2 regions of the Streptomyces sp. NPDC054863 genome follow, and region 1 is predicted to be linked to the other one. Evidence: riboswitches for the same ligand, from Rfam matches in the RefSeq annotation. Region 1 holds a riboswitch; the other holds the start of a gene.

What was found. A riboswitch is a leader RNA that binds a small molecule or an ion and turns the genes downstream of it on or off. The one in region 1 is predicted to bind glycine.
Region 2: another riboswitch for glycine. It lies ahead of gcvP (aminomethyl-transferring glycine dehydrogenase); the one in region 1 lies ahead of gcvT (glycine cleavage system aminomethyltransferase GcvT).

The regions. Positions count from the first base shown of each region.
Region 1 is NZ_JBSGZD010000102.1:2,354-6,759, forward strand. Features, by position in the region: gene glyA (serine hydroxymethyltransferase) at 1-574, opposite strand, end outside; gene gcvH (glycine cleavage system protein GcvH) at 673-1,050, opposite strand; gene gcvT (glycine cleavage system aminomethyltransferase GcvT) at 1,185-2,300, opposite strand; glycine riboswitch at 2,336-2,448, opposite strand; glycine riboswitch at 2,449-2,545, opposite strand; gene ACWGIG_RS19535 (AAA family ATPase) at 2,692-3,372, shown strand; gene ACWGIG_RS19540 (enhanced serine sensitivity protein SseB) at 3,875-4,406, shown strand, end outside.
Region 2 is NZ_JBSGZD010000251.1:5,276-9,681, reverse strand. Features, by position in the region: gene ACWGIG_RS30535 (DNA polymerase IV) at 1-1,301, shown strand, start outside; gene ACWGIG_RS30530 (PRC-barrel domain-containing protein) at 1,868-2,233, opposite strand; glycine riboswitch at 2,361-2,458, shown strand; gene gcvP (aminomethyl-transferring glycine dehydrogenase) at 2,658-4,406, shown strand, end outside.

The sequences.
Region 1 (4,406 bases):
CGTCCGCGATCTTGCGGAAGGCGGCGAAGTCCAGCTGACGCGGGTAGGCGGACCAGCCGGCCACGATCAGCTTCGGCTGGGTCTCCTTGGCGAGGCGGGCGACCTCGTCCATGTCCACGACGCCGGTCTCGTCGACGTGGTACGGGACCACGTTGTAGAGCTTGCCGGAGAAGTTGATCTTCATGCCGTGGGTCAGGTGACCGCCGTGGGCCAGGCTGAGACCCATGATCGTGTCGCCCGGCTTGATCAGCGCGTGCATCGCGGCGGCGTTGGCCTGGGCGCCCGAGTGCGGCTGGACGTTCGCGTGCTCGGCACCGAACAGCGCCTTGATGCGGTCGATCGCGATCTGCTCGACGACGTCGACGTGCTCGCAGCCGCCGTAGTAGCGGCGGCCCGGGTAGCCCTCGGCGTACTTGTTGGTGAGGACCGAGCCCTGGGCCTCCATGACCGCGACCGGAGCGAAGTTCTCCGAGGCGATCATTTCGAGGGTGGACTGCTGGCGGTGGAGCTCGGCGTCGACAGCGGCGGCGACGTCCGGGTCCAGCTCGTGGAGGGAGGAGTTGAGAAGCGACATCAGGCGAGTCCCTAGGGGGTTCAGGCGATTGAAGTTGCCGGAGCGTTTCAGAGGCCGCTGCGTTTCAGTGGCCGGGGCGCTTCAGGTGCCGGAGCGCTTCAGCTGCCGGAGAGTGCGGAGTACTCCTCGGCGGAGAGCAGGTCGGACGGCTCTTCCGTGATGCGCACCTTGAACAGCCAGCCGCCCTCGAAGGGAGCGGAGTTCACCAGCGACGGGTCCTCCACGACGGCCTGGTTGGCCTCGACGACCTCACCGGTCACCGGGGCGTACAGGTCGCTGACGGACTTCGTCGACTCCAGCTCGCCACAGGTCTCGCCCGCGGTGACCGTGTCGCCGACCTCGGGGAGCTGGGCGAAGACGACGTCACCGAGTGCGTTGGCCGCGAACTCCGTGATGCCGACCGTCGCGACGCCGTCCTCGGACGTCGCGAGCCACTCGTGCTCCTTGCTGTAACGCAGCTGCTGGGGGTTGCTCATGGCTGAATTCTCCTGGATGCGGGGGAGTGCTGAGGAACGGGGTCTTGACAGATGAGACGGGGGTACGCCCCTGAGGATGCGGCGTTCGTCACTTCTGGTGCGTGTGGAGCCTCACCTGTGGTGCTTGTGGAGCGTCACTTCTGGCGCTTGTAGAACGGCAGGGCGACGACTTCGTACGGCTCGTGGCTGCCGCGGATGTCGACGCCGACGCCCGCCGTGCCGGGCGCGGCGAGGGCCGCGTCGACGTACGCCATCGCGATCGGCCTGCCGAGGGTGGGGGACGGGGCACCGGAGGTCACCTCGCCCACGACCTTGCCCTCGTGGACGACCTGGTAGCCGGAGCGCGGGACCCGGCGGCCCTCGGCGATCAGGCCGACGAGCTTGCGCGGCGGGGCGCTCTCGGCGCGCGCGGCGGCTGCCTCCAGGGACGTACGCCCGACGAAGTCGCCTTCCTTCTCGAACTTGACGACCCGGCCGAGACCGGCGTCGAAGGGGGTGAGCTTCGTCGTCAGCTCGTTGCCGTACAGCGGCATGCCCGCCTCCAGGCGGAGCGTGTCGCGGCAGGACAGGCCGCACGGGATGAGGCCGACGCCCGCGCCCGCCTCGGTCAGTGCCTGCCACAGCGCCTCCGCGTGGATCGGCTCGACGAAGAGCTCGAAGCCGTCCTCGCCGGTGTAGCCGGTACGGGCGATCAGTGCCGGGACACCGGCGACGGTGCCGGGCAGGCCCGCGTAGTACTTCAGGCCGTCGAGGTCGGCGTCCGTGACGGACTTGAGGATGCCGGGGGACTCGGGGCCCTGCACGGCGATCAGCGCGTACGCGTCGCGGTCGTCGCGTACGACGGCGTCGAAGCCCTCGGAGCGGGTGACGAGGGCGTCCAGGACGACCTGGGCGTTGCCGGCGTTGGCGACCACCATGTACTCGGTCTCGCCCAGGCGGTAGACGATCAGGTCGTCGACGATGCCGCCGTCCTCCTGGCAGATCATCGTGTACCGGGCGCGGCCGAGGCCGACGGTGCCGATGTTGCCGACGAGGGCGAAGTTGAGGAGGTCGACGGCCTGCGGGCCGGTCACCGTGATCTCGCCCATGTGGGAGAGGTCGAAGAGGCCGGCCCTGGTGCGTACGGCGTTGTGCTCGTCGCGCTCGGAGGCGTACCGCAGCGGCATGTCCCAGCCCGCGAAGTCGGTCATGGTCGCACCGAGCGAGCGGTGCAGGGCATCGAGGGCAGTGAGACGGGGTGCGGTGCTCATGACTGAAGACTCCCAGGGCATGACGACGAGGACTGTCCTCCCCATCTGTCATCGGAACCTGAGAGGTTCGCCGGGGCAACTGCGACCGGCTTGCACCTTGGGTGGGGTCACCGCCCGTGACAGGGGGTGACCCGCTTTTCAGATCTGCCTCGCCCGCGCGGTACGGGGCCTGAGAGATTCAAGGGAGGAGCTTGCTCCTTCGGCGTCCGGGGCACTGGTGTCCCGGACTCTCCCGCGCGGATTCATACGGCCGTTGTGAAGTTGGGTGTGCGCAGGGGCTGCCTGGCGCGCACATCATTGCACGCCCCCTCCGGTCGGCAAATCGCTTGTCCCGCATTACCTTTTCTTTACACTTCTTGGGCAAGGGTGAGTCGTACCCACAGGGGGAGGGGTGAGGACGTTGCAGCAGTCCAGTGCATGTGCCGCTACGGCAGGCGTGGCGGCGAAGCCAGGTCCGGGGGTGACGGCGGGCGTGAGGGCGGTGGGGCCCGTGCCGGTCGTGCGCGATCTGCGGGAGCGGGCCGGGAGGAGTCCGCGCCTGCTGACGTTCGCCGCGGGGGACGTGGTGGTCGTGTCCGGGCTGCCGGGCAGCGGGAAGTCCACCCTGATCCGCAAGGCGGTGGCGGGGGTCCGCACCATCGATTCGCAGGACGTGCGGGAGCGCTGGGACCTGAGAATGCCGCGCGCACTGCCGTACGCCCTCTACCGCCCGCTGGTGCGGATCGCCCACTACGCCGGGCTGCGGCAGGCGCTGCGCTCGGGCGAGAGCGTGGTCGTGCACGACTGCGGTACGCAGGCGTGGGTGCGGCGCTGGCTGGCGCGCGAGGCGCGCAGACGCGGACGCGGGCTGCGGCTGGTCCTGCTCGACGTGACGCCCGAGGTGGCCAGGGACGGCCAGCGCGAGCGCGGACGGGGAGTCTCCGGTTACGCCTTCGCACGGCACCGGCGGGCCGTCGGCACGCTGGTCCGTGACGCCGAGGGCGAGCGGCTGCCCGCCGGGTGCGCATCGGCGGTGCTCCTGGACCGGGAGGCGGCGGGGGCGCTGCGGGAGATCGGCTTCGAGGCGGGCTGAGTGCGGGGTGAGGGGCTGGGCCTGGAGTGAGCGGGCTGGGCCTGGAGTGAGCGGGCTCGGCCTGGAGTGAGCGGGCTCGGCCTGGAGTGAGCGGGCTCTGGGCTCGGGGGAGCGGGCTTGGGGCCGGGGCGAGCAGGGCTGGGGCCGGGTGAGCGGGATGGGGCCCGAGGTGGGTGGGCTGGGGCCGGTGTACGGGCCCTTGCCGTCCGGGGACGGGCCCGGCGATAGGGTCGTTGCGCAGGGCGGGAGCAGCGAGAAGGAGCAGTCCGTGGACATTCCGGAGACGACGGGGCAGTACGACGCGGAAGGCATGGGTCCGGGCATGGGCCAGGCCTCCGGCCACGGCGTGGGCCCGGGCGTGGGCCAAGTCCCCGGGCCCGGCGTGGGTCCGGGAGAAGGCCACGGTGTGGGCCAGGTCCCCGGCCACGGCGTGGGCCAGGTCCCCGGCCCCGGCGTGGGTCCGGGAGAAGGCCACGGTGCGGGTCAGGCCCCCGGCCCCGGCGTGGATCCGGGACACGGCAGCGGCTGGCCGGGGAACGAGCTCGAAGAGGTGCTGGCCGCCTCGCTCGGCAGCCCCGCCGCCGGCGCCCGTCTCGTCGAGACGATCGGCCGCAGCCCCCTGTGGATCCCGCTGCCGAACGGCGGCGGCCCCGACCGGGGACCGCTCGACCTGCCCACCACGGAGATCGACGGACAGGCGTACGTCCCCGTCTTCAGCTCCGAACAGCAGTTCCTGCAGTGCGTGGGCGGCCACATGGCGTTCGCCGTCGCGCCCGCCGTGGAGTTCGCGCGCGGGCTGCCGCCGCAGCTGGGCATCGTCGTGAACCCGGGCGGCAACGTCGGCGCACCGCTGCCGCCGCCCGCCGTCGCCGAACTGTGCAGGACCGGGCGCACGCCGCTGGACGGGCCCGCGACCGGCGGCCGGGTGCGGCTGTTCGAGCCGGACTGGCAGGAGGAGCCGGTCGACTTCCTCGCCGCCGCCGCGGGCGAGTTCCAGCAGAGCGGCGTGGTCGTCACCGCCCGCCGCGCGCTGG
Region 2 (4,406 bases), on a different contig from region 1:
CGGCGATGCCGATGGCGCAGGCTCGCAGGCTCGCGCCGAACGCCGCCTACCTGGTGCCGCGCTTCTCGCTCTACCGGACGGTGAGCGAGCAGGTGATGGAGTTGCTGGGGCAGCTGTCGCCCCTCGTGGAGCCGCTCAGCATGGACGAGGCGTTCGTGGACCTGGAGGCGGGCGGGACGGCCGCCGACACCGAGTCCGCGCGGGAGGTCGGCGAGCGGCTGCGGGAGCGGATCAGGGAGGTCACCGGGCTGAGCGGGTCGGTGGGGCTCGCGGGCTCCAAAATGCTGGCCAAGATCGCGTCCGAGCAGGCCAAGCCGGACGGGCTGGTGCTGATAGCCCCGGGGACCGAGCGGGAGCTGCTCGCGCCCATGTCCGTGCGGATCCTGCCCGGGGTGGGACCCGCGACGGGGGATCACCTGCGGCGGGCCGGGATGACGACGGTGGCCGACCTCGCGGCGGCGGGCGAGGACGAGCTCGTACGGCTGCTGGGGAGGGCGCACGGGGCGTCGCTGTACCGGATGGCCCGGGGGATCGACGACCGGCCCGTGGTGGCGGAGCGGGACGCGAAGTCGGTGTCGGTCGAGGACACCTTTGACGTGGATCTGCACGACCGGGTGCGGGTGCGGTCCGAGGTGGAGCGCCTGGCGGAGCGGTGTGTGCAGCGGCTGCGGGCTGCGGGACGGTCGGGGCGGACCGTGGTGCTCAAGGTGCGGAGGTTCGACTTCTCGACGCTGACGCGGTCGGAGACGCTGCGAGGGCCGACGGACGACACCGGGGTCGTGCGGGAGGCGGCTGCACGGCTGCTGGAGGGTGTGGACACGACGGGTGGGGTGCGGCTGCTGGGCGTGGGGGTGACGGGGCTGGCGGACTTTACCCAGGAGGACCTTTTTGCGCAGGCGGCGCAGGCCGCGCAGGTTGCGCGGGAGTCGGGGGAGGGCGGGGAAATGGCGGCTGGGGTTGATGCGGGGGAGGGGGATTTGGGGCGTACCGGGTTGGCGGATTCTGCGGGGGAGGGTGTTGAGGAGGCAGGGGCGGAGGGGGAGAGGGCCGGGGGTGAGGCCGGGGGCGACGGGGGTGAGCCGGTTGCTGAGCGGCGGTGGCATGCGGGGCACGACGTGCGGCATGCGGAGTACGGCGCGGGGTGGGTGCAGGGCAGCGGGGTGGGGCGGGTGACGGTGCGGTTCGAGGAGCCGGGGTCGCCGGGTCCGGGGCGAGTGCGGACCTTCCGGGTGGACGATCCGGAGTTGGAGGTGGCGGAGCCGTTGCCGTTGGTGGGGGTGCCGGGGGACATGGGGCCTTAAGGAGGTGGGTGGGGCAGCCTGGGCCTTCGGCGGCGGAGGGCGATGGAGGGGCTGGGCGTCGGCGCGGGTGGGGAGCGTCGTGCGGGTGCGGGTGCGGGTGCGGGTGCGGGTGCGGGTGCGGGTGCGGGTGGTGGGGTGTGCGGGGGTGTGGGGGTGGGCGTGATGCGTGCGGGGGGTGGTGGGTCTGTGGTGCGGGTGGGGCGGGTGTGATGCGTGCGCGGTGCGGTGGGGGTGGTGGGTCTGTGGTGCGGGTGGGGCGATCGGGGTGTGGTCGGACCTGGATGAGCTGAAGGCGTACTGGCAGTGCGGTGCGGGTGGGGCGGGGGTGATGCGTGCGTGGTGCGGTGGGGTAGTGGTGATGGGGGGATGGGGCCGTGGGGTGGGGGTGGGTCTGTTCGGAGTGAGGGTGCAGGTGGGTCCGCCGGGTCCGTGAGCTCCCGCCATGCTCTCGGTTTCGGTTGAGGGGGCGGTCCCGTCAGGCTCTCGACCCCGTGCGGGTGGGGGAGATCGGGCTTGTCCCAGGTGGAACGCATGCCCGCAGCGTGGGGGTGCCGTGGGGGTGGCGGTCAGGATTCTCCGTTGGCCAGGGTGCCGAAGTCTTTGTCGGGGGTGGTGGGGGGCGGGGAGTTGAGGCCGTAGTGGTGGTAGAGCTGGAGTTCTTGTTCGGGGGAGAGGTGGCGGCCTACGCCGAAGTCCGGGGCGTCTCTGATCAGGGACTTTTCGAAGGGGATGCGAAGGGTGTTGCCCACGAGGCTGCTGGGTTCCAGGGGGACGAAGGCGTCGCGGGTGAAGAGACCGGTGCGGACGGCTGCCCACTCCGGGATGCCCGTGGCGTCGTCCAGGTAGACCTCGTCCACCGTTCCGATCTTGGTGCCGTTGCGGTCGAATGCTTTGCGGCCGATCAGGCTGCGCGGATCGATGTCGGTCTGCACGGTCGGTCCCTTCAACTGGTCGCAACTGCTGTGTGAACCCCGTAAAACATACGAAAGAGCAGAATTGAGAGCCTGGCCACTCGAGGGATTGCGGCGGGAGTGCGCTGGTAGGCTGGCCGATGGCTGCTGACCCTGTGCGGGAGAGTCCTCCGAGGTGGATTTCGGAGGCGCCGAAGGAGCAACTCCTCCCCGGAATCTCTCAGGCCCCTGTACCGCACGGACGAGGTCACTCTGGAAAGCAGGGCGGGTGGCGGGCACGGCACAGGCCGGTGCGTGATCCTTCCTCACCGACGGTGAAAGTCGGAGCTCCGTACGTGGTGCTCCGGTGAAGCTCTCAGGTTGAGATGACAGAGGGGGAGGCCGTCCGGGTACCCGTGCCGTGGTGCCCCTCGCAGGTCGTGTCAGACCAGGAGGCCTTCCGCAGATGACCGCCAACCGTCGTATTGCGCTCGCAGAGCTTGAGCGTGGAATCCCCTTTGAGCAGCGTCATATCGGACCTGATGGTGAAGCGCAGGCCAAGATGCTCGCGCAGGTCGGGTACGGGTCGCTGGACGAGCTGACCGCCGCTGCGGTGCCTGACGCGATCAAGAACGCCGAGGCGCTGGGCCTGCCGGACGCGCGGACCGAGGCCGAGGTGCTGGCCGAGCTGCGCATGCTCGCCGACCGCAACCAGGTGCTGGCCCCGATGATCGGTCTCGGGTACTACGGGACGTTCACTCCGCCCGTCATCCTGCGGAACGTGATGGAGAACCCGGCCTGGTACACGGCTTACACGCCCTACCAGCCGGAGATCTCGCAGGGCCGCCTTGAAGCGCTGCTCAACTTCCAGACCATGGTGGCCGAGCTGACCGGGCTGCCGACGTCGGGCGCTTCGCTGCTCGACGAGGGCACCGCGGCGGCCGAGGCCATGTCGCTGGCGCGGCGGGTCGGCAAGGTCAAGAAGGGAGTGTTCCTCGTCGATGCGGAAACGCTTCCGCAGACCATTGCCGTGATTCAGACACGGGCCGAGCCGACGGGTGTGGAGGTTGTCGTCGCCGACCTCGCGGGAGGAATCCCGGCCGAGCTCGCCGAGCGCGGTGTGTTCGGTCTGCTGCTGCAGTACCCGGGCGCCTCCGGTGTCGTACGGGACATCAAGCCGGTCATCGACCAGGCGCACGAGCTGGGCGCCATCGTCACCGTCGCCGCGGATCTGCTGGCGCTGACGCTGCTGACCTCGCCGGGTGAGCTGGGCGCCGACATCGCCGTCGGTACGACGCAGCGATTCGGTGTGCCGATGGGCTTCGGCGGACCGCACGCCGGGTTCATGGCCGTACGCGAGAAGTTCGCGCGCAGCCTGCCGGGGCGGCTCGTGGGCGTGTCCGTGGACGCGGACGGAAACAAGGCGTACCGGCTGGCGCTCCAGACGCGTGAGCAGCACATCCGCCGCGAGAAGGCGACCAGCAACATCTGTACGGCGCAGGTGCTGCTGGCCGTCATGGCCGGGATGTACGCCGTCTACCACGGCCCCGAGGGGCTCAAGGGGATCGCGCGGCGGACGCACCGCTACGCGTCGATCCTCGCCGAGGGGCTGCGGGCCGGTGGCGTCGAGGTCGTGCACGGGGAGTACTTCGACACGCTGACCGTACGAGTGCCGGGCAAGGCCGCCGAGGTCGTCGCCGCCGCGCGGGACCACGGGGTCAATGTGCGGCTGGTGGACGCAGACCTGGTGTCCGTGGCGTGCGACGAGACCACTGCTCGGGCCCAAGTGACCGCGGTCTGGGCCGCGTTCGGGGTCCAGGGCGACATCGAGGCGCTGGACGCGGCGGTCGGCGAGGCGCTGCCCGAGGCCCTGCTGCGCACCGACGACTTCCTGACCCACCCGGTCTTCCACCAGCACCGCTCCGAGACGGCCATGCTGCGCTACCTGCGCAGGCTCGCCGACCGCGACTACGCGCTGGACCGCGGCATGATCCCGCTCGGCTCCTGCACCATGAAGCTGAACGCGACGACCGAGATGGAGCCGGTGACCTGGCCGGAGTTCGCCCAGATCCACCCCTTCGCGCCGATCGAGCAGGCCGCCGGCTATCTGACGCTCATCCGTGAGCTGGAGGAGCGGCTCGCCGAGGTCACCGGGTACGACGCGGTGTCCATCCAGCCCAACGCCGGTTCGCAGGGTGAGCTGGCCGGGCTGCTC